DNA from 2 places in the Amycolatopsis sp. WQ 127309 genome. Region 2 is predicted to be linked to the other one. Evidence: riboswitches for the same ligand, from Rfam matches in the RefSeq annotation. Region 2 holds a riboswitch; the other holds the start of a gene.
The links. Region 2 has a riboswitch for glycine ahead of gcvP (aminomethyl-transferring glycine dehydrogenase). Riboswitches for the same ligand answer to the same signal wherever they lie in the genome.
Positions count from the first base shown of each region.

Region 1: it holds a riboswitch for glycine, as region 2 does, so the genes downstream of both, gcvP (aminomethyl-transferring glycine dehydrogenase) here and gcvP (aminomethyl-transferring glycine dehydrogenase) in region 2, are expected to answer to the same signal.

Region 1 is NZ_CP095481.1:4,697,013-4,706,729, reverse strand. Features, by position in the region: gene gcvH (glycine cleavage system protein GcvH) at 1-309, opposite strand, end outside; gene gcvT (glycine cleavage system aminomethyltransferase GcvT) at 324-1,415, opposite strand; gene gcvP (aminomethyl-transferring glycine dehydrogenase) at 1,424-4,255, opposite strand; glycine riboswitch at 4,300-4,398, opposite strand; gene MUY22_RS22175 (helix-turn-helix transcriptional regulator) at 4,705-6,006, opposite strand; gene MUY22_RS22170 (hypothetical protein) at 6,079-6,276, shown strand; gene MUY22_RS22165 (3-oxoacyl-ACP reductase) at 6,273-7,040, opposite strand; gene MUY22_RS22160 (aldehyde dehydrogenase) at 7,040-8,404, opposite strand; gene MUY22_RS22155 (gamma-glutamyl-gamma-aminobutyrate hydrolase family protein) at 8,401-9,120, opposite strand; gene MUY22_RS22150 (glutamine synthetase family protein) at 9,101-9,717, opposite strand, start outside.
Region 2 is NZ_CP095481.1:8,588,821-8,598,537, forward strand. Features, by position in the region: gene gcvP (aminomethyl-transferring glycine dehydrogenase) at 1-2,475, opposite strand, end outside; glycine riboswitch at 2,654-2,753, opposite strand; gene MUY22_RS37805 (MerR family transcriptional regulator) at 2,796-3,374, opposite strand; gene MUY22_RS37810 (TetR/AcrR family transcriptional regulator) at 3,653-4,285, shown strand; gene trxA (thioredoxin) at 4,237-4,611, opposite strand; gene MUY22_RS37820 (MerR family transcriptional regulator) at 4,624-5,025, opposite strand; gene MUY22_RS37825 (bifunctional nuclease family protein) at 5,076-5,549, opposite strand; gene MUY22_RS37830 (MerR family transcriptional regulator) at 5,766-6,512, opposite strand; gene garA (glycogen accumulation regulator GarA) at 6,509-6,979, opposite strand; gene gcvH (glycine cleavage system protein GcvH) at 7,130-7,516, opposite strand; gene MUY22_RS37845 (CDP-alcohol phosphatidyltransferase family protein) at 7,617-8,240, opposite strand; gene MUY22_RS37850 (hypothetical protein) at 8,264-8,467, opposite strand; gene MUY22_RS37855 (hypothetical protein) at 8,785-9,294, shown strand; gene MUY22_RS37860 (hypothetical protein) at 9,325-9,717, shown strand, end outside.

The sequences.
Region 1 (9,717 bases), 3.9 Mb from region 2:
CACCTTGAGCAGCCACCCTTCGGCGTACGGGTCCGAGTTGATCACCTCGGGGGTGTCCGACGTGGTGCCGTTGACCTCGACGACCTCGCCGGAGACCGGCGCGTACAGCTCGCTGACGGACTTGGTCGACTCGACCTCGCCGAACACCTCGCCGGAGGTGATCGTGGCGCCGACGTCGGGCAGCTGGACGAACACGATGTCGCCGAGCGACTCGGCGGCGAAGGCGGTGATGCCGACGGTGGCGACGTCACCTTCGACGTTCAGCCACTCGTGTTCCTTGGTGTACTTCAGGTTCTCGGGGATGCTCACGGTGCAAGAGTCCTTTACGCGCGGGAGTAGAAGGGCAGGGCGACGACCTCGACGGGCTCGATCCTGCCCCGGATGTCGACGGAAAGTTCGGTGCCGGGCTCGGTGTACGCCCGATCGACGTACGCCATGGCGATCGGGTGACCCAGCGTGGGCGACAGCGCCCCACTGGTGACCTCGCCGATCTCGACCCCGTCGGCCAGCAGCTTGTAGCCGTGCCGCGGGGCGCGACGGCCCTGGCCCTTGAGCCCGACGCGTACGCGCGGGACGTCGGCCTTGGACCGCTCTTCCAGGGCCGCGCGGCCGACGAAGTCGCCCGGCTTCTCGAACTTGACGACGCGCCCGAGCCCGGCTTCGAACGGGCTCTGGCCGAGGGTGAGTTCGTTGCCGTACAACGGCATCCCGGCTTCGAGCCGCAGCGTGTCGCGGCAGGCCAGCCCGGCCGGGACGAGCCCGTGACCCTCGCCGGCCTCGGACAGGATGCGCCACACCGCCGGGGCCTCGTCGGCCGGGACGAACAGCTCGAAGCCGTCCTCGCCGGTGTAGCCGGTGCGGGCGAGCAGGACCTCGTGGCCCTTCACGACCGCCGGCACGCTGGCGTAGTACTTGAGCGCGTCGAGGTCGGCGTCGGTGACCGCGCCGAGGATCTTGACGGCGTTCGGGCCCTGGACGGCGATCAGCGCGGTCGTCTCGGACCGGTCGTCGACCACCGCGTCGAAGCCCGCGACCCGCTCGGCCAGCGCGTCCGCGACGACCTTCGCGTTGCCGGCGTTGGCGACGACCAGGTAGTGCTCGTCGGCCAGCCGGTAGACGACCAGGTCGTCGAGCACGCCGCCGCCGGCGTCGCAGATCATCGTGTAGCGCGCCCGGCCCGGCTTGACCCCGGTGAGGTTGCCGACCAGCGCGAAGTCCAGGACGTCGGCGGCCTGCGGGCCGGTGACGTGGATTTCGGCCATGTGCGAGAGGTCGAACAGCCCGGCCGCCTCGCGGACGGCCTTGTGCTCGGCCAGCTCGCTGGCGTAGCGGACCGGCATGGACCAGCCGGCGAAGTCGGTGAACAGCGCACCGAGTCCCTTGTGGACTCCGTGCAGGGAGGTCTCTTTCGACACGTGTGAGCTCAGCCTTCGTAAGCGTTGAGGGGCGGGCAGGAGCAGACGAGGTTGCGGTCACCGCGGGCGCCGTCGATGCGGCGGACCGGCGGCCAGTACTTGTTCTTGCGCGACACGCCCGCCGGGAACACGGCCAGCTCGCGGTCGTAGGCCTTGTCCCACTCGCCGACCAGCGTCTCGGCGGTGTGCGGCGCACCGCGCAGCGGCGAGGACTCCGCCGTCCAGGTGCCCTTGGCGACCTCGTCGATCTCGCCGCGGATGGCGATCATCGCGGCGATGAACCGGTCGATCTCGCCCAGGTCCTCCGACTCGGTCGGCTCGACCATCAGCGTGCCGGCGACCGGGAACGACATGGTCGGCGCGTGGAAGCCGTAGTCGATGAGCCGCTTCGCGACGTCGTCGACCGTCACGCCGGTCTCCTTGGTGATCTGGCGCAGGTCGAGGATGCACTCGTGCGCGACCAGGCCGTCCTGACCCGTGTAGAGCACCGGGTAGTGCGGGGCCAGCCGCGACGCGACGTAGTTCGCGGCCAGCACGGCGACCTTCGTCGCGGCGGTGAGGCCGGGCGCGCCCATCATCCGGACGTAGGCCCAGGAGATCGGCAGGATCGACGCCGAGCCGTAGGGCGCGCCGCTGATCGGGCCGACGCCGGTCGCCGGGCCGGCCGCCTCCAGCAGCGGGTGGTTGGGCAGGAACGGCGCGAGGTGCGCGCGCACCGCGACCGGGCCGACACCGGGGCCGCCACCGCCGTGCGGGATGCAGAAGGTCTTGTGCAGGTTCAGGTGCGAGACGTCGCCGCCGAACTCGCCCGGCTTGGCCAGGCCCAGCAGGGCGTTGAGGTTCGCGCCGTCGACGTACACCTGGCCGCCACCGTCGTGGACGATCTTGGCCAGCTCGTCGATCGAGTGCTCGTACACGCCGTGCGTGGACGGGTAGGTGACCATGATCGCGGCGAGCGTGTCCCGGTGGGTGTCCACTTTGGACCGCAGGTCGGCCAGGTCGACGTTGCCCTCGTCGGTGCACTTGACGACGACCACGCGCATCCCGGCGAGCACCGCGGACGCGGCGTTGGTGCCGTGCGCCGACGACGGGATCAGGCAGACGTCACGGGCGTCGTCGCCGTTGGAGCGGTGGTAGGCGCGGATCGCGAGGAGCCCGGCCAGCTCGCCCTGGCTGCCCGCGTTCGGCTGCAGCGACACCTGGTCGTAGCCGGTGACCTCGGCCAGCCACTCGGCCAGCTGCGCGACGAGGACGTGGTAGCCCTCGGCGTCCTCGGCCGGCGCGAAGGGGTGGATGCCGGCGAACTCGCGCCAGCTGATCGGCTCCATCTCGGTGGTGGCGTTGAGCTTCATCGTGCAGGAGCCGAGCGGGATCATGCCGCGGTCGAGCGCGTAGTCCTGGTCGGACAGCCGGCGCAGGTAGCGCAGCATCGCCGTCTCGGAGCGGTGGCTGCCGAAGACCTCGTGACCCATGAAGCCGCTCTCGCGGGCGAGGCCGTTCGGGAGCGCGACGCCGTCCCGCGCGTCCTCTTCGACGCCGAAGGCCTTGAGGACCTTCGCGGTGATCGCGGGGGTGCTGACCTCGTCGAAGGCGACGCGCACGTGGTCGGCGTCGACGTGGCCGAGGTTGACGCCCGCCGCGCGGGCGGCGGCGTGGACGTCGGCGGCCTGGCCCGGGACGTGCGCGACGACCGTGTCGAAGAAGGACTCGTGCACGACCTCGACGCCGGTCTTGCGCAGCGCGTCGGCGAAGCCCGCGGCCAGGCCGTGGACGCGCCGGGCGATCCGCTTGAGGCCGTCCGGGCCGTGGTAGACCGCGTACATCGCGGCCAGCACGGCCGGCAGGACCTGCGCGGTGCAGATGTTGGACGTCGCCTTCTCGCGGCGGATGTGCTGCTCACGCGTCTGCAGCGCGAGGCGGTAGGCCGGGTTGCCGTCGGCGTCGACCGAGACGCCGACCAGGCGCCCGGGCAGCGAGCGCTCGAGCCCGGCGCGGACCGACATGAACCCGGCGTGCGGGCCGCCGTAGCCGAGCGGGACGCCGAAGCGCTGCGTCGACCCCGCGGCGACGTCGGCGCCGAACTCGCCGGGCGAGGTGATGAGCGTCAGCGAGAGGAGGTCGGCGGCGACGGTGAACAGCGCGCCCGCGGCCTTCGCCGACTCGGAGATCGCGTGGTAGAAACCGCGCCCGCGCAGCACGCCGGACGCGCCCGGGTACTGGACGACGACGCCGAAGAAGTCCTCGGGCAGCCCGGTGAGCAGGTCGCGGACCTCGACCTCGATGCCCAGCGCCTCGACGCGGGTGCGCACGACGGCGATGGTCTGCGGCAGGCACTCGGCGTCGAGCACGACCTTGTTGGACTTCGACTTGGACGCGCGGCGCATCAGCGTGACGGCCTCGGCGACGGCGGTCGACTCGTCGAGCAGGGACGCGTTCGCGGTGGCCAGCCCGGTGAGATCGGCGACCATCGTCTGGAAGTTGAGCAGCGCTTCGAGGCGGCCCTGGGAGATTTCCGGCTGGTACGGCGTGTAGGCCGTGTACCAGGCCGGGTTTTCGAGGACGTTGCGCCGGATCACGCCGGGGGTGACGGTGTCGGAGTAGCCGAGCCCGATCATCTGCGTCATCGGCCGGTTACGCGCGGCGAGCGCGCGCAGCTCCGCGGTGGCGTCCTCTTCGGACGCGGCGGGCGGCAGGACCAGGTCGCGAGTGACGCGGATCGCACTCGGCACGGCCGCTTCGAGCAGCGCGTCGAGGGATCCGTAGCCGCACTCGGCGAGCATCTTGGCGCGTTCGGCCTCGGAGGGGCCGATGTGGCGGGCGTCGAACTGCGTAGAGGTGATCGGGAGCTCCTCGGGCCGGGCACCGGACACAACGGTGCGCTGGGAACTCCCCCTCTGTCATGGCACCTGAGAGTTTCACCGTGTGAGACACGGCTTTCACCTTGGGTGAGGCGCGGGTGCGCCTGCTTTCCAGAGTGGCCTCGCACGAAGCGGTAGCAGGTACCTGAGAGATTCCGGGGAGTTTGCTCCTTCGGTGCCCCACTGACTTCGTGAGGGCTCTCCCGCCTCGGCTCGACGGCCCGATCTGCAGTTATGGCGGCTACCGTACCTGCCGGGTTCAACCCCCGTCTACTTCACCCGGCCAACACCACACCGACCCTCGAGCCCGCCTCGACCGGCCCCGCACCGAGCGCCCCAATGTGGCGTTGGGTGCATCTGACGCACCGAACGCCACATTGGGTGCGTTGAACGCACCCAACGCCACATTGGGGCGTAGGGGACCTGCGGGGTCAGCGGTCGGTGAACCGGCGGGTGACCGCGCTCGCCAGCGCAGGTGGGCGGCGGACCCGGCCCGAGGGCAGCACCAGCCGTTTCAACGGCCCGCCCAGCGGGACCGGCGGAAGGCCCGCGCCCAGCAGGACGTGCTCCACCACCTGCTCCGCGAGCCACGCCACCGAGTCGTTGAGCCGGTCCAGGGACGGCCGGTCGCCGTCGAAGACGTCCGTGTCGTCGAGGGTCACCTCGAAGTACTCGCCCGGCAGCCGGGCGACCACCGCGTCGACGGCCGTCTCGATCGCCTGGGCGCCGTCCGCCGGGTCGGTGAAACCCGCCTCGAGCAGCGGCTCGCGGTAGATCCGGGCGGCGCGGGCGCGCATCCGCGGGCCGTAGCGGACCACGACCGGGAGCCGGCCGGTCAGGTCCGGCACCTCGAGGCCGTGCAGCAGCATGATCGGCGGCACCGCGTGCACCAGCCGCGGCGCCGGCTCGGCCAGCTCGCGCGCGGTGATCCGGAGCCGGCCGGCCATCGCGTCCGGCAGGCCGAAGTAGCGGAAGTCGACGTTGCCGAACCCGAGGCCGTCCGCGACCAGCGACGCGAGCAGCTCGCCGTAGCCCCAGATCGGCGACAGCACCACGATCGGCGGTGCCGTCACGAACGGCGGCGACGGCGACGGCGGGCGGGACGCCTCCTGCTCGGGCACCTGGATCACGAGGCGCGGCGGGTCGTCCCAGTCGTGCGGCTCGGCGACCCGCCAGTACAGCCCGAGCGGCTGCCAGAGGCCGCCGAGGATCTCGCGTTCGATGATCCGCCGCGCCTCGGCGTCGGAGTGCGGGAAGTCGCGGGGCGGCACGATCCCGACGTAGTGGTGGTAGGTGACGCGGATCTCGTCGCCGCGGGTGGCCGAGCGGATCCGCATCTCCCAGTCGATCGGCGACGCGGCGATCGCGTTCGCCACCTGCGTGCCGGGCGAGGAGTAGACGAGCGCGGTGGCCTGCCGCAGGAAGTCCCCGGCCCGCTCGATGCCTTCCCGCAGCGACTTCGCGGCCTGCGCGACGTGCACCGGCGTGGCCAGCGACTCGGGCAGCACGCCGGCGACGCGCAGCAGCTCGGCCTCGCCGAGCCCGGTGACCTCGGCGAGCTGGGCCCAGTGGTCGAAGACGGTCACCTTCGGCGCGTGCCGGTGCTCGACCCAGCTGCGCAGGGTGGACGTCGGCACGCCGATCCGCCGCGCGGCTTCGTCGAAGGAGAGCCCGCGGGCCCGGATCCCGGCCCGGACCGCTTCCGCCCACTCGTCGGCGCGCCAGTGCGTCACCTCACAAAGCTAACGAAACCCGCTAGCTTTGCGCAGGGACAAACCGCCCACACGGCGCCGACGCTGGTGAGCATGACCACCACTGTCGTCACCCTGACCCTGATCGTCGGCGTGCTCACCTTCGCCGCCGGCGCGTTCCTCGCCGCCGAGGTCGCCACGCGGATCCTGCGGCGGCGGGAACGGGAGATCTCCGAAGAGCGCAAGAAGCTCAACGCCGCGTGGAAGTACCTGAGGGAGGTCTACGGCGTCAAGAAACCGACGCGCCGTTAGATCGGGGTGACGTAAGCGCCGGAGATGCCGCCGTCCACCAGGAACTGGGACGCCGTGATGAAGCTGGCGTCGTCGCTGGCCAGGAACGCGACGGCCGCCGCGATCTCGTCGGGCTCGGCGAACCGGCCGACCGGGACGTGGACCAGGCGCCGCGCCGCGCGTTCCGGGTCCTTCGCGAACAGCTCCTTGAGCAGCGGCGTGTTCACCGGCCCCGGGCACAGCGCGTTGACGCGGATGTTCTCCCGCGCGAACTGCACGCCGAGCTCGCGGCTCATGGCGAGCACGCCGCCCTTCGACGCGGTGTAGGAGATCTGCGACGTCGCCGCGCCCATCACCGCCACGAACGACGCCGTGTTGACGATCGAGCCCTTGCCCTGGCGCTGCATGTAGGGCAGGACCGCCTTGCAGCACAGGTAGACCGACGTCAGGTTGACGCGCTGGACCCGTTCCCAGGCCTCGATCCCGGTGGTCAGGATCGAGTCGTCCTCGGGCGGCGAGATGCCGGCGTTGTTGAACGCGACGTCGATCGAGCCGAACTGCTCGGCCGTGGTCCGGTAGAGGGCTTCCACCTGCTCGGCGTCGGTGACGTCGGCCTGCACGAACAGGCCGTCGACCTCGTCGGCGGCGGCTTTGCCGGATTCCGGCGTCAGGTCGGCGATGACGACCTTCGCGCCTTCGCTCGCCAGACGGCGGGCCGAGGCGAGGCCGATGCCGCTCGCGCCGCCCGTGATCACCGCGACGCGGCCTTCGAAACGCTGGACCATTACTCCTCCGTGCTGATGAAAACGTTCTTGGTCTCGGTGAACGCCGTCGGGGCGTCGGGGCCCAGCTCGCGGCCGAGGCCGGACTGCTTGAAGCCGCCGAAGGGCGTCCAGTAGCGCACCGACGAGTGCGAGTTGACCGACAGGTTGCCGGCCTCGACGGCGCGCGCCACGCGGAACGCGCGGCCGGTGTCGCGGGTCCAGATCGAGCCGGACAGGCCGTACTCGGTGGTGTTGGCCTGCCGCACCGCGTCCGCTTCGTCGGTGAACGGCACGACGGCCACGACCGGGCCGAAGACCTCGTCGGCCGCGGCCGGGTGCCGCAGGTCCGGCGGGGTCAGGACGGTCGGCGGGAACCAGAAGCCGGGCCCGGCGGGTGCGGTGCCGCGGAACGCGACGGGCGCGTCGTCCGGCACGTAGGACGCGACCTTCTCCCGGTGCGCCGCGGAGATCAGCGGCCCCATCTCCGTCTTTTCCTCGGCGGGATCGCCGACGACGACGCCGTGGACGGCGGGTTCCAGCAGCTCCATGAACCGGTCGTAGACGCTCGCCTGCACCAGGATCAGCGACCGGGCGCAGCAGTCCTGGCCGGCGTTGTCGAAGACGCCGTAGGGCGCGGTCGCCGCGGCTTTCTCCAGGTCGGCGTCGGCGAAGACGACGTTCGCGTTCTTGCCGCCCAGCTCCAGCGTCACGCGCTTCACCCGCGCCGCGCAGCCGGCCATGATCTGCTTGCCGACCTCGGTGGAGCCGGTGAAGACGACCTTGCGCACCGCCGGATGGTCCACGAACCGTTGTCCGACAACGGATCCCTTGCCGGGCAGCACCTGGAAGACGTCTTCCGGGATGCCGGCCTCGCGCGCCAGCTCGCCGAGCCGGATCGCGGTGAGCGGGGTCAGTTCGGCGGGCTTGAGCACGACGGTGTTGCCGGCGGCGAGCGCGGGCGCGAACCCCCAGCCGGCGATCGGCATCGGGAAGTTCCACGGCACGATCACGCCGACCACGCCGAGCGGCTCGTGGAAGGTGACGTTGACCCCGCCCGGCGCCGGGATCTGCTGTCCGATCAGGCGTTCCGGCGCGGCGGAGTAGTAGTTGAGCACGTCGCGGACGTTGCCCGCCTCCCAGCGCGCGTTGCCGATGGTGTGCCCGGAGTTCTCGACCTCCAGCCGCGCGAGGTGCTCGATGTCGGCCTCGACGGCGTCGGCGAAGCGGCGCAGCAGCCGCGCGCGGTCGCCGGGGGCGACGTCGCGCCAGGCCGGGAACGCCGCCTGGGCGCGGGCGATCGCCGCGTCGGTCTCGTCGGCGCTGGTCAGCGCGACCGACCGCACCACCTGCTCGGTGGCGGGGTTGATCACCTCGAAGCTGGTCATGCCCTCTCCTTGCTTGCCGCGACCAGGGCCTGGAACAGCCGGACGTCGTCGGTGTGCTGCTCGGGGTGCCACTGGACGCCGAGCAGGAAGTCCTCACCCGGCGCCTCGGCGGCTTCGATGGTGCCGTCGGCGGACCAGCCGACCGGGTCGAGGCCCTCGCCGAGCCGGTCGATCGCCTGGTGGTGGTAGCACAGGGTCTTGGTCTCCGGCCCCAGGATCCGCGCGGCGCGGCTGCCGTCGGCCAGGGTGACGACGCCCTGGCCGAACGTCGCCGGCGCGGGCTGGTGCTCGGTGGATTCACGGGCCTCGGGCAGGTGCTGGACCAGGGTGCCGCCGAGGGCGACGCTGATCACCTGCAGGCCGCGGCACACGCCGAGCACGGGCTTCTGGTGGCGACGCGCCGCTTCGAACAGGCCGAACTCGAACGCGTCGCGCTGCGGGCGGACGTAGGTCTTGGGGTGCTGCTCCTGGCCGTAGCGCTGCGGCTCGACGTCGGCGCCGCCGGTCAGCACCAGGCCGTCCACTGTGGACATCAGCCGATCGTACGCGTCACTCATCGGTGGCAGCAGCACCGGAATGCCGCCCGCGGCGACGACGCACTCGACGTAGACGCGGTGCAGCAGCGCGACTTCCGTGTCCCACACGAGGAACTTCGCGGGCTCGAGGTAGGTGGTCAGCCCGATGACCGGCCGGTCGTCAGAGGCGCTCGAAGCCACGAACCCGCTCCCAGTCGGTGACGGCGGCGTTGTACGCGTCCACCTCGATCTTCGCCGCGTTCAGGTAGTGCTCGACGACGTCCTCGCCGAAGGCCGCGCGGGCCAGCTCGCTGCCCGCGAGCGCGGCGGCGGCTTCGGGCAGGGTGGTCGGCACCGTGTCGCGGCCGGAGTTGTAGGCGTTGCCGGTGAAGGGTTCTTCCAGCTCCAGCTCGTTCTCGATGCCGTGCAGACCGGCTGCGATCAGCGCGGCGACGGCGAGGTACGGGTTGACGTCCCCGCCCGGCACGCGGTTCTCGACGCGCAGCGACTCGCCGTGCCCGACGACGCGCAGCGCGCAGGTGCGGTTGTCGGTGCCCCAGGCGATGGCCGTCGGCGCGAAGCTGCCGGGCACGAACCGCTTGTAGGAGTTGATGTTCGGCGCGAGGAAGTAGGTCAGCTCGTGCAGCGCGGCCAGCTGCCCGGCGAGGAAGTGCTCCATCAGTTTCGAGAAGCCGTGCTCACGGTCGCCGGCGAGCACCGCGCCGCCTTCGGTGGCGCGCAGGCTGATGTGGATGTGGCAGGAGTTGCCCTCACGCTCGTTGTACTTCGCCATGAAGG
Region 2 (9,717 bases):
GGCCTTCGTCAGCGGCCGCAGGTCGAGGACGCACTCGTGGGCGACGAGGCCTTCGTGGCCGGCGTAGAGCACCGGGTAGTGCTCGCTCAGGCGGCGCGCGACGTAGTTGGCGTTCGCCACGGCCACCAGCGTCGCCCGGCGCAGGCCTTCGGCGCCCATCATCCGGACGTAGGCCCACGAGATCGGCAGGATCGACGCGCTGCCCCACGGCGCCGCGCTGACCGGGCCGACGCCGGTCGCCGGGCCGGCCGCGGGCTGCAGCGGGTGGTTCGGCAGGAACGGCGCGAGGTGCGCGCGGACGCCGATCGGGCCGACCCCCGGCCCGCCGCCACCGTGCGGGACGCAGAACGTCTTGTGCAGGTTGAGGTGCGAGACGTCGGCGCCGAACCGGCCGTACTGCGCCACGCCGATCAGGGCGTTGAGGTTGGCGCCGTCGACGTACACCTGGCCGCCCGCGTCGTGCACCAGCGCGCAGACCTCGCCGACGGTGTCCTCGTAGACGCCGTGCGTCGACGGGTAGGTGATCATGATCGCCGCGAGGTCGGCCCGGTGCTCGTCCACTGTGGACCGCAGGTGCGCGAGGTCGATGTCGCCGCCGTCGTCGCACCGGACGACGACCACGCGCATGCCCGCCATCACGGCGCTGGCGGCGTTGGTGCCGTGCGCGCTGGCCGGGATCAGGCAGACGTCGCGCTCACCCTCGCCGCGCGAGCGGTGGTACGCGCGGATGGCCAGCAGCCCGGCGAACTCGCCCTGGCTGCCGGCGTTGGGCTGCAGGGAAACCTTGTCGTAGCCGGTGATCCGGGCCAGCCAGGCTTCGAGGTCCGCGATGACCGTGAGCAGGCCGGCCGCGTCCTCGGCCGGGGCGAACGGGTGCAGCCCGGCGAACTCCGGCCAGGTGACCGGCTCCATCTCCGCCGCGGCGTTGAGCTTCATCGTGCAGGAGCCGAGCGGGATCATGCTGCGGTCGAGCGCGACGTCCTTGTCGGACAGCTGCCGCAGGTAGCGCAGCAACGCGGTTTCGGAGCGGTGGGCGTGGAACACCGGGTGGGTGAGGAAGCCGCTCGTGCGCCGCAGCGGCGCCGGGAGCGCGTCGGCCGTGTCCTCGTCCAGGCCGTCCACATCGGACACCGAGACGCCGAAGGCCTTCCACACCAGGGAAAGCCGTTCGCGGGTGGTCGTCTCGTCGCAGGCGACGCCGACGTGGTCGTCGTCGATCCGCCGCAGGTTCACGCCGAGGTCGCGGGCCGCCGCGACGACCGCGGCCGCGCGGCCCGGTACCGCCGCGGTGATGGTGTCGAAGAACTCGCCGTGCACGACCTCGACGCCACCTTCGCAGAGGCCGGCCGCGAGCACGGTCGCCATCCGGTGGGCGCGCAGCGCGATCGCGCGCAGGCCGTCGGGGCCGTGGTGGACCGCGTACATCGAGGCCATCACGGCGAGCAGGACCTGCGCGGTGCAGATATTCGACGTCGCCTTCTCGCGGCGGATGTGCTGTTCCCGGGTCTGCAGCGCCAGCCGGTACGCCGGGGCGCCGTCTTCGTCCTTCGAGACACCGACCAGCCGGCCGGGCAGCTGCCGCTCCAAGCCTTGGCGGACCGCCAGGTAGGCCGCGTGCGGACCGCCGAAGCCCAGCGGGACGCCGAACCGCTGGGTCGAGCCGATCGCGACGTCGGCGCCGAGCTCACCGGGCGGCCGCAGCAGCGTCAGGGACAGGGGGTCCGCGGCGACGATCACCGCCGCGCCGTGCTTCTTCGCGTCGGCGATGGTGAAGTCGAACTCGCGGACGGCGCCGGACGCGCCCGGGCAGGACAGCAGGACGCCGAAGAAGTCGCCGCCGAGGCCGAGCCCGGTCAGCCCCTGGGACAGGTCTTCGACGACCAGTTCGATGCCGAGCGGTCCGGCGCGGGTCCGGAGCACGGCCAGGGTCTGCGGCAGGGTGTCTTCGTCGACGACGAACCGGTTGGACGCCGACTTGCCGGCGCGACGCACGAGCGTCATCGCTTCGGCGGCCGCGGTGGCCTCGTCGAGCAGGGACGCGTTCGCGACGGGCAGGCCGGTCAGGTCGGCGACCATGGTCTGGAAGTTGAGGAGCGCTTCGAGCCGGCCTTGCGAGATCTCCGGCTGGTAGGGCGTGTACGCGGTGTACCAGGCCGGGTTCTCGAGGATGTTCCGGCGGATCACCGGCGGGGTCACGGTGTCGTGGTAACCGAGGCCGATCATCTGGGCCATCGGCCGGTTCCGCGCGGCCAGCGCCCGCAGTTCGGCGAGCGCCTGGGCTTCGGTGGCGGGCGGCGGCAGGTCGAGGGGCGCGGCGGACGCGCGCAGCGACCCGGGCACCGCCCGTTCGGCGAGTTCGTCGAGCGAGGCGACGCCGATGACGTCGAGAATCGTGCGGAGTTCCGCCGGGCCGGGCCCGATGTGCCGGTCGGCGAAGGGAAAGCCCTGTTCCAGGGAGGCGAGTGACGGCTGCACGATGGCCTCCTGCGAACGGCGGGCCTGGACAGCATCCGCGAAACGCTGTCGAGGAACCCTCCCCACTCTGTCCGTACCCATTTCTGGGCGCCTGAGAGTTTCGCCCGAGGTTGAGCCGGGCTTGCACCGTCGGCGGGGCCATCAGGTGGTGTCCTGACGACCCGCTTTCCAGAGGCGTCTAGACCGCGCGGTCCAGGGTGCCTGAGAGGTTCCGGGGAGGACTTGCTCCTTCGGCGCCGGACTCGAGGTTGTGGTCCGGACTCTCCCGCGCGGTTTCGTCGACTGCGTGGATCACTTTACTCCGCCTGCCGCGGAGATGATCACCCGGTACGGCGGGCGTTGCGGCGCTGGGTCAGCTCGTCCGGCTCGTGCGCTTCGACGATGCCGCCGTCGGCGCGTTCGGCCGGGAACTCGTGGATGGTGCCGCTGATTTCCTGCATCGCGCCGCTGACCGCGATGCCGAACACGCCCTGGCCGCCCTGGAGCAGATCGACGATCTCCTCCGGCGAGGTGCACTCGTAGACCGTGGTGCCGTCGGAGAACAGCGTGACCTTGGCGAGGTCACGGACCCCGCGGACGGACAGGTGGTCGACCGCGACCCGGATGTTCTGCAGCGAGACCCCGGTGTCCAGCAGCCGCTTGACCACCTTCAGGACCAGGATGTCCTTGAACGAGTACAGCCGCTGGGAGCCGGAGCCGTGCGCGGTGCGAATGCTGGGCGCGATCAGTTTCGTGCGAGCCCAGTAGTCGAGCTGACGGTAGGTGATCCCGGCGATCTGGCACGCGGCCGGACCCCGGTAGCCGACGAGCTCGTCGGGCAGCGAGTCGTCGGGGAACAGTTCACCCTGCTCGCCAGCCGCGAACCGAACAGGCTGCTTCTCGGAACCAGCCTCGACCACGCAAGCCTCCCCTCGCCCGACCAGGCGGCCGGCGAATGACAGCCGGACAGGACCCAGAGCGGGACCCACCGGAGATCAACCGCCACGATCCGGCCCCAGACCGTGAATCACATCGTGGCGATTTACCTCCTCCGACGGTAAGCGCCCAGGCAAGGCCGGTCAACGCGACGCGCGGCAAGCCTCAACGGTCGGATGAGCGTTTGAGCCGTTCGCCGTACCCCGGAGGCAGTGGTTCAAACCTCCTGGACACTTTTACTCAGTCGTGTTAATTTTTACTCATGCAAGTAAAAACCGAACTCATGGCCGAGATGGGCCTCAGCGTGACCGAGGCCGCCCGCCGCGCGCAGATCCTCGGCGCGACGATCGGCGTCATCAACGACCTCGGCTACCGCAAGGCCACGTTCGCCAAGATCCGCGAACGCGCCGGGCTGAGCAGCACCCGGATGATCTCCTACCACTTCACCAACAAGGCCGGGCTGATGCAGGCGGTGCTCAGCACGGTCGTCGAGACGAAGAACGAGTTCCTCAAGGAGCGCACCGGCGGCGACCTGGACCCGGCCGACCGCGCCGGCTACCTGCGGGCGCACATCGAGACGTCGATCGCGTTCCTGCGGGCCTACCCGGACTGCGTGCGGGTGCTGACGGAGATGGCCGCCAACACCGACGACGCCGAGGGCTGGGTGATGACGAAGGTCCTGGTCGACGACCTGCGGGTGCACGGCCTGGCCCGTCAGCTCAAGCAGGGCCAGGCCGAGGGCACGTTCGGCGCGTTCACGCCCGAGGTGATGGCGATGTCGATCGCCCAGGCGATCGACGGCGTGGCGGCGGCCTACGCGGCCGACCCCGCGCTGGACCTGGAGCTCTACGGCCGCGAGGTCGCGGACACGTTCGTCAGGGCCACCGCACCCTGATCGGCGAGGGCCCGGTCGAGGCGCTCTTCGAGCCGGGCCTTCGGCTGCGCGCCCACGACGGTCAGGACGGGCTCCTCGGCGCGGAACAGGATCATCGTCGGCAGCGACATGACCTGGTACGCCCGGGTCGTCTCCGGGTTCTCGTCGGAGTTGATCTTGCGCACCGACAGCGTGCCGACGCGCTCGCGGGCCAGCTCGGCCACGACCGGCGCGATCATCCGGCACGGCGGGCACCAGGTGGCCCAGAACTCGACCAGCACCGGGACGTCGCCGCCGAGCACCTCGGCGGCGAACGTCGTATCCGTGACTTCGGGGATTTCGGACATGACTGAGCTCCTTCAGAGACGTTCGGGGACGACGCACGGATCGGGGGCGCAGGCGGGGTCCTGCCTGGCCAGCGCGTCGGCGAGCTTCCCGGCGAGGTCGGCGCGGATCGCGCCGAGGCGGGCGAGGACGGCGTCGGCCTCCGCGAGCTTGCGCCGGTACATCTCGATCGAGCTCGGGCAGGCGTCGCCGGTCTCGTGGCCGCTGCGCAGGCAGTCGACGAACGGCCGGGTCTCGTCGAGGGACAGCCCGACGGTCTGCAGCTTCAGGATCTCCGTGACCAGCTGGAGGTCGTCCTCGTCGTACTCGCGGTAGCCGTTGGCCGCGCGACGGGCCGCGAGGAGGCCCTGGTCCTCGTAAAAGCGAAGCGCACGGGTAGTGGTACCCGTGCGCTTGGCCAGCTCTCCGATCCGCATGCCCCGACGGTAGACGTTGACGTCGGCGTCAAGGCAAGCCGTGGCACCCGTTACGTGTCGGCGCCGCGGAAGTCTTCCGGGGAGACCGAGTCGAGGAACTCGCGGAACTTCTCGACCTCGTCCTCCTGCTCGTCCGGGATGATCAGGCCGGCCTCTTCCAGCACCGCGTCCACGGCGTGGATGGGGACGCCGATCCGCAGGGCCAGCGCGACCGAGTCGCTCGGCCGGGCGGACACCCGGATGTCACCGTCGAACACGAGCTCGGCGAAGAACGTGCCTTCCTTGAGGTCGGTGATCACGACCTGCTCCAGCTCGCGGCCCAACGCCCCGATGACCTCTTTGAGCAGGTCATGGGTGAGCGGGCGGGCGGGGCGGACCCCTTGCTGCTCCAACGCGATGGCGGTCGCTTCGACCGAGCCGATCCAGATCGGCAGGTACCGTTCGCCCTCGGTCTCCCGCAGCAACAAGATCGGCTGATTCGCGGGCAGCTCGACCCGCACACCGACGACGCGCATTTCGCTCATCGGGCTTCGCCTCCCTCTCGTGCACACGGGCTTCAGCGCTGGAACCGCCTCGCGCCGTTCACCACCGACGCTACCCGTCATCTGTGCGCTGTGCTCGCTGTCGGACACTCTCGGCTCGCCTACCGCAAACCGTTGTTCTCACGGTACGGCATGAGGTGCCGAACATTCAGTCATTGACATGGGACCGCAAAGAGGATCTCACCGTCCCGTTACGCCTCAACAACCCGTGGCGCCACGGATTCCGGCCTTCACGAGGAGCGTGTGCAGGGTCACCGACAGTGCCGCGAGCTCTCGCACCACCTCGTCGGCCCGTGCTTTGGCCTCCGGGTCACGATGCCGGTACACCGGGGTCACGATCTGCTCCAGCAGGCCGACCTCGCGGTCGGCCGCGGCGCGGAAGGCACGCAGGTGTCTCGGCTCGATACCGAATTCGGTCATCGCCTTCACCGTGCGCGCGACCAGCACCGCGTCGGGGTCGAAGAACCCCGCGGGACCGGACCGCACCAGGCCGTACTGCAGCAGCTCGGCCAGCTCCGCCGCGTCGATGCCGGCCTGTTCCAGGAGCTCCTCCTGGGTCAGGCGCAGCTCCCGGCCGGCGGCGAAGTCCTCCGCCACCGGCAGGCCCACGTTGTCGGCGACCCCGTCGATCGGCACCAGACGGCGCGGTGGTCGCGGCATGGCCGCGGCGGGCTCGGCACCCGAGTCCGCCGCGTCCAGCTGCTCCTTGATGACCTTCAACGGGAGGTAGTGATCCCGCTGGGCGGCCAGGACGAACTTGAGCCGCTCCACGTCCGCCGCGGCGAACTGCCGGTAACCCGAGGGCGTCCGGCCCGGTTGGACCAGGCCTTCCGCCTCGAGGAACCGGATCTTGGAGATGGTGACGTCGGGGAAGTCGTGGCGCAGCTGCGCCAGAACCGCCCCGATGCTCAACCCGTCCCGTTGTGGCCGCCCGGCCGCCGTCACTGCGCCCCCTGGCCCCCGTGCCCCGGGCCGGTCAGGAAGACCAGGCGGAACTTCCCGATCTGGACCTCGTCGCCGCCGGCGAGAACGGCCTGGTCGACCGGCTCGCGGTTGACGTAGGTGCCGTTGAGGCTGCCGACGTCGATGACGACGAACTCCCCGCCCTCACGGCGGAACTCGGCGTGCCGCCGCGAGACCGTGACGTCGTCCAGGAAGATGTCGCTGTCCGGGTGACGCCCGGCGCTGGTGGTGTCGCGGTCGAGCAGGAAGCGCGAGCCCGCGTTCGGGCCCCGCTTCACGACCAGTAGCGCCGAACCCGCGGGCAGGGCGTCGACGCCCTGGACCGGGGCTTCGGCGGCCGGGGCGGGCTCGTGGCCTTCGGCTTCGGCCAGGAAGTCGGCCCGGAAGACAGAGGTCCGCTCCGGAGACTGCTCCGGGGGAACGCCGCCCGGCCCGTCGTTCGTGCTCACCTGAGCTCTCCTCCACACATGCTGTGTTACCAGTACTTCAAGAACGTGTAGCTGCCAACGTACCGTGCCTGATCGCTTCTCCGGGCCCCGGTACCGGCGAACCGTGAGCAGATCGCTCCCATCGGCCGGATTCCGAGGTCGGACGGGGTTTCAGCCCTTGATCAAAGCGCCGTACGCCTCGGCTTCGAGCAGCGCTTCGAGCGCCGAGGGGTCCTCGAGCCGGATCTCGATCAGCCAGCCCTCGCCGTAGGGGTCGCTGTTGATCAGCTCGGGCGAGTCGGCGACGGCGTTGTTGACGGCGACGATCTCGCCGTCGACCGGCGCGAACAGCTCCGAGACGCTCTTGGTCGACTCGACCTCGCCGAAGACGTCGCCTGCGCCGACGTGGCGGCCGGCCTCGGGCAGGTCGACGAACACGACGTCGCCGAGCTGGTCCTGCGCGTACTCGGTGATGCCGATCCGGACGAGGGTGTCCTCGCCGCGGGTCGCGACCCACTCGTGTTCCTCGGTGTAGCGAAGCTCTTCAGGAACGGACACCGCCGGTCCCCTTTCATGCCCTCACTGGCGAAATGTGCTGGGCGAAGTCTTACACCCACACGGCGCAGCCGCCCGGAACGACCCGGCGGAACGGTCGCGCTCAGTCGTCGCCGGCCCCGCGCAGCGCGGTGCGCGCCTGCACGACGTAGAGGACGCCGGACCAGACGTAGAGGACCCCGCCCCAGATCGTGAAGGCGTAGCCGATCGGCCGGGCGATCGCGGCGATGTCCGAGCCACCCTGGGTGAGCAGCAGGAACGGGAAGGCGTACATCAGGACGAAGGTCGCGCCCTTGCCGATGTAGGTGACCTCGGGCGGGGCGAAGCCGCGGCGGCGCAGCGTCAGGACGCACACGCCGAGCACGGCCTCGCGGACCAGCAGCGGCACCACGACCCACCACGGGATGATCTCGCGGAGCAGGAACGCGACGAGCGTCGCCAGGATGTAGAGCCGGTCGGCGGCCGGGTCGAGCAGCGAGCCGAGCCGCGACATCTGGTTGAGCCAGCGGGCCAGCTTGCCGTCGAGCCAGTCGGTGAGCGCGCCGAACATCAGCACCGCGAGCGCCCAGCCGTCCTCCTTCGGGCCGAGCAGCAGCCAGAGGAAGACCGGCACACCGGCCAGCCGCAGCAGCGACAGCATGTTGGGGACGTTGAAGGCCTGTCGCAGCAGCGACGGCTCGGCGCTCGGGGTGTTCGCTTGAGCTGGTTCGGGTGCGGCTGTGCTCACTCGCCCACCCTAGAGCTCACGGCTCAGCACGCGCGGCGGTGGCTCCAGCCGCGTCGCTGCAGTTCGGCGCTGCTCAGCGCCTCGGGACGGCCGCGGCCGTCGGTGCCCACCCAGCGGGCCCGGCCGGGCCGGGACTCGAGGACGTAGGGGCGGCCGCAGCACCAGATGACGGTGTTGGGGACGGTCGGCGGGCGGGACGGTTCTTCGGTGCTGGTGACGGCGTTCATCGCTCTCACGGGGTCGGGGCGCGGTTGTCGGGGACGGGAAGCTCGCTGGCTTCCACCTCGATCGTCGGCAGTCCGGGCCGGGTTGTTAACGGCCGCGGCGGGAATTAGACCGATCGATTCTTGATGGCAGCCTTGTGTATCGGAGCGTGAACAGGAGGTTAACCGTCCATTGTGGACACACAAACGGGAGCCACCGGACACGCCCGCCACCCGGCTGGAGTAATCTCCGGCACACCCCTGGGCGCATCGATCCACGGGGCCCCGGCCCGGATGGGCCAGAACGACCTGGCCGGCCCGACCGGGGAGGAAGGATCGCGGTGCCCCACCCGACCACCACGAGGATGTGGCGGCCGTTGCTCGCGGCCTGCCTCGCCGTGCCCGCGCTCGCCGCCTGTTCCGGCGACCCGGCCCCGTCCGCCGCTCCCCCGCCGCAGGCTTCGACGTCCGCCGCGCCGGCGTCCACGACGGCCGGGACGCCGCCACCGCCGCCCGCCACGAGCGGCTCGTCCGCGCCCGGCCCGGCGTCGAAGCCGGCCGCCGTGCCGCCGACCGTTCCCGGCGCGTGCGGCACCATCACCGCGGCCAGCGGGCTGACCCTCTACGTGTTCGACAGCGGTTCGTCCGGCGTCAGCTGCGTCGCGGCGACCCAGCTGGTCACCGACTTCCACCGCAAGATCGCCGGGCGCCAGGGCGCCGGCTCGAACGACGCGGTGAACGAGACGGTCGACGGCTGGCTGTGCACCTCCGGGCCGCCCGCCGCGCAGGGCGGCACCACCTGCACCAAGGGCGAGCAGACGGTGTTCGCCGCCGTCGTCCCGGCCGAATGAGTTCCCGTCCCGTCCGCTTCTGAAGGGCCCATGAAGACACTCGCCTACCCCCTGCTGCTCGTCGCCGCGACCGCCGCTCTGGCGGGGTGCGGCGGCGCCGACCCGGCGCCCGCGGCGCCGTCCGCCTCGAGCGCGATCCCGGCCGAGGCGGCCGCGGCGGCGTCCACGGCACCGGGCGTGCCGTGCGGCGACGTCACCGGATCGGGCGGCGCCAAGACGGCGGTCGTCGCGCACGGCAAGGTCGACTGCGCCGCGGCGACGACGCTGCTGAAGGACTACTTCACGAAGCTGACCCCGGCCGAGGCGGCCTCCGCCGACGGCCCGGACCCCGTCGTGCTCGACGAGTGGACGTGCGGCAGCGGCGCGAACGACCCGGTGACGGTGTGCTCGACCGAGGACGGCCGCCAGATCGAGGGCACCCGC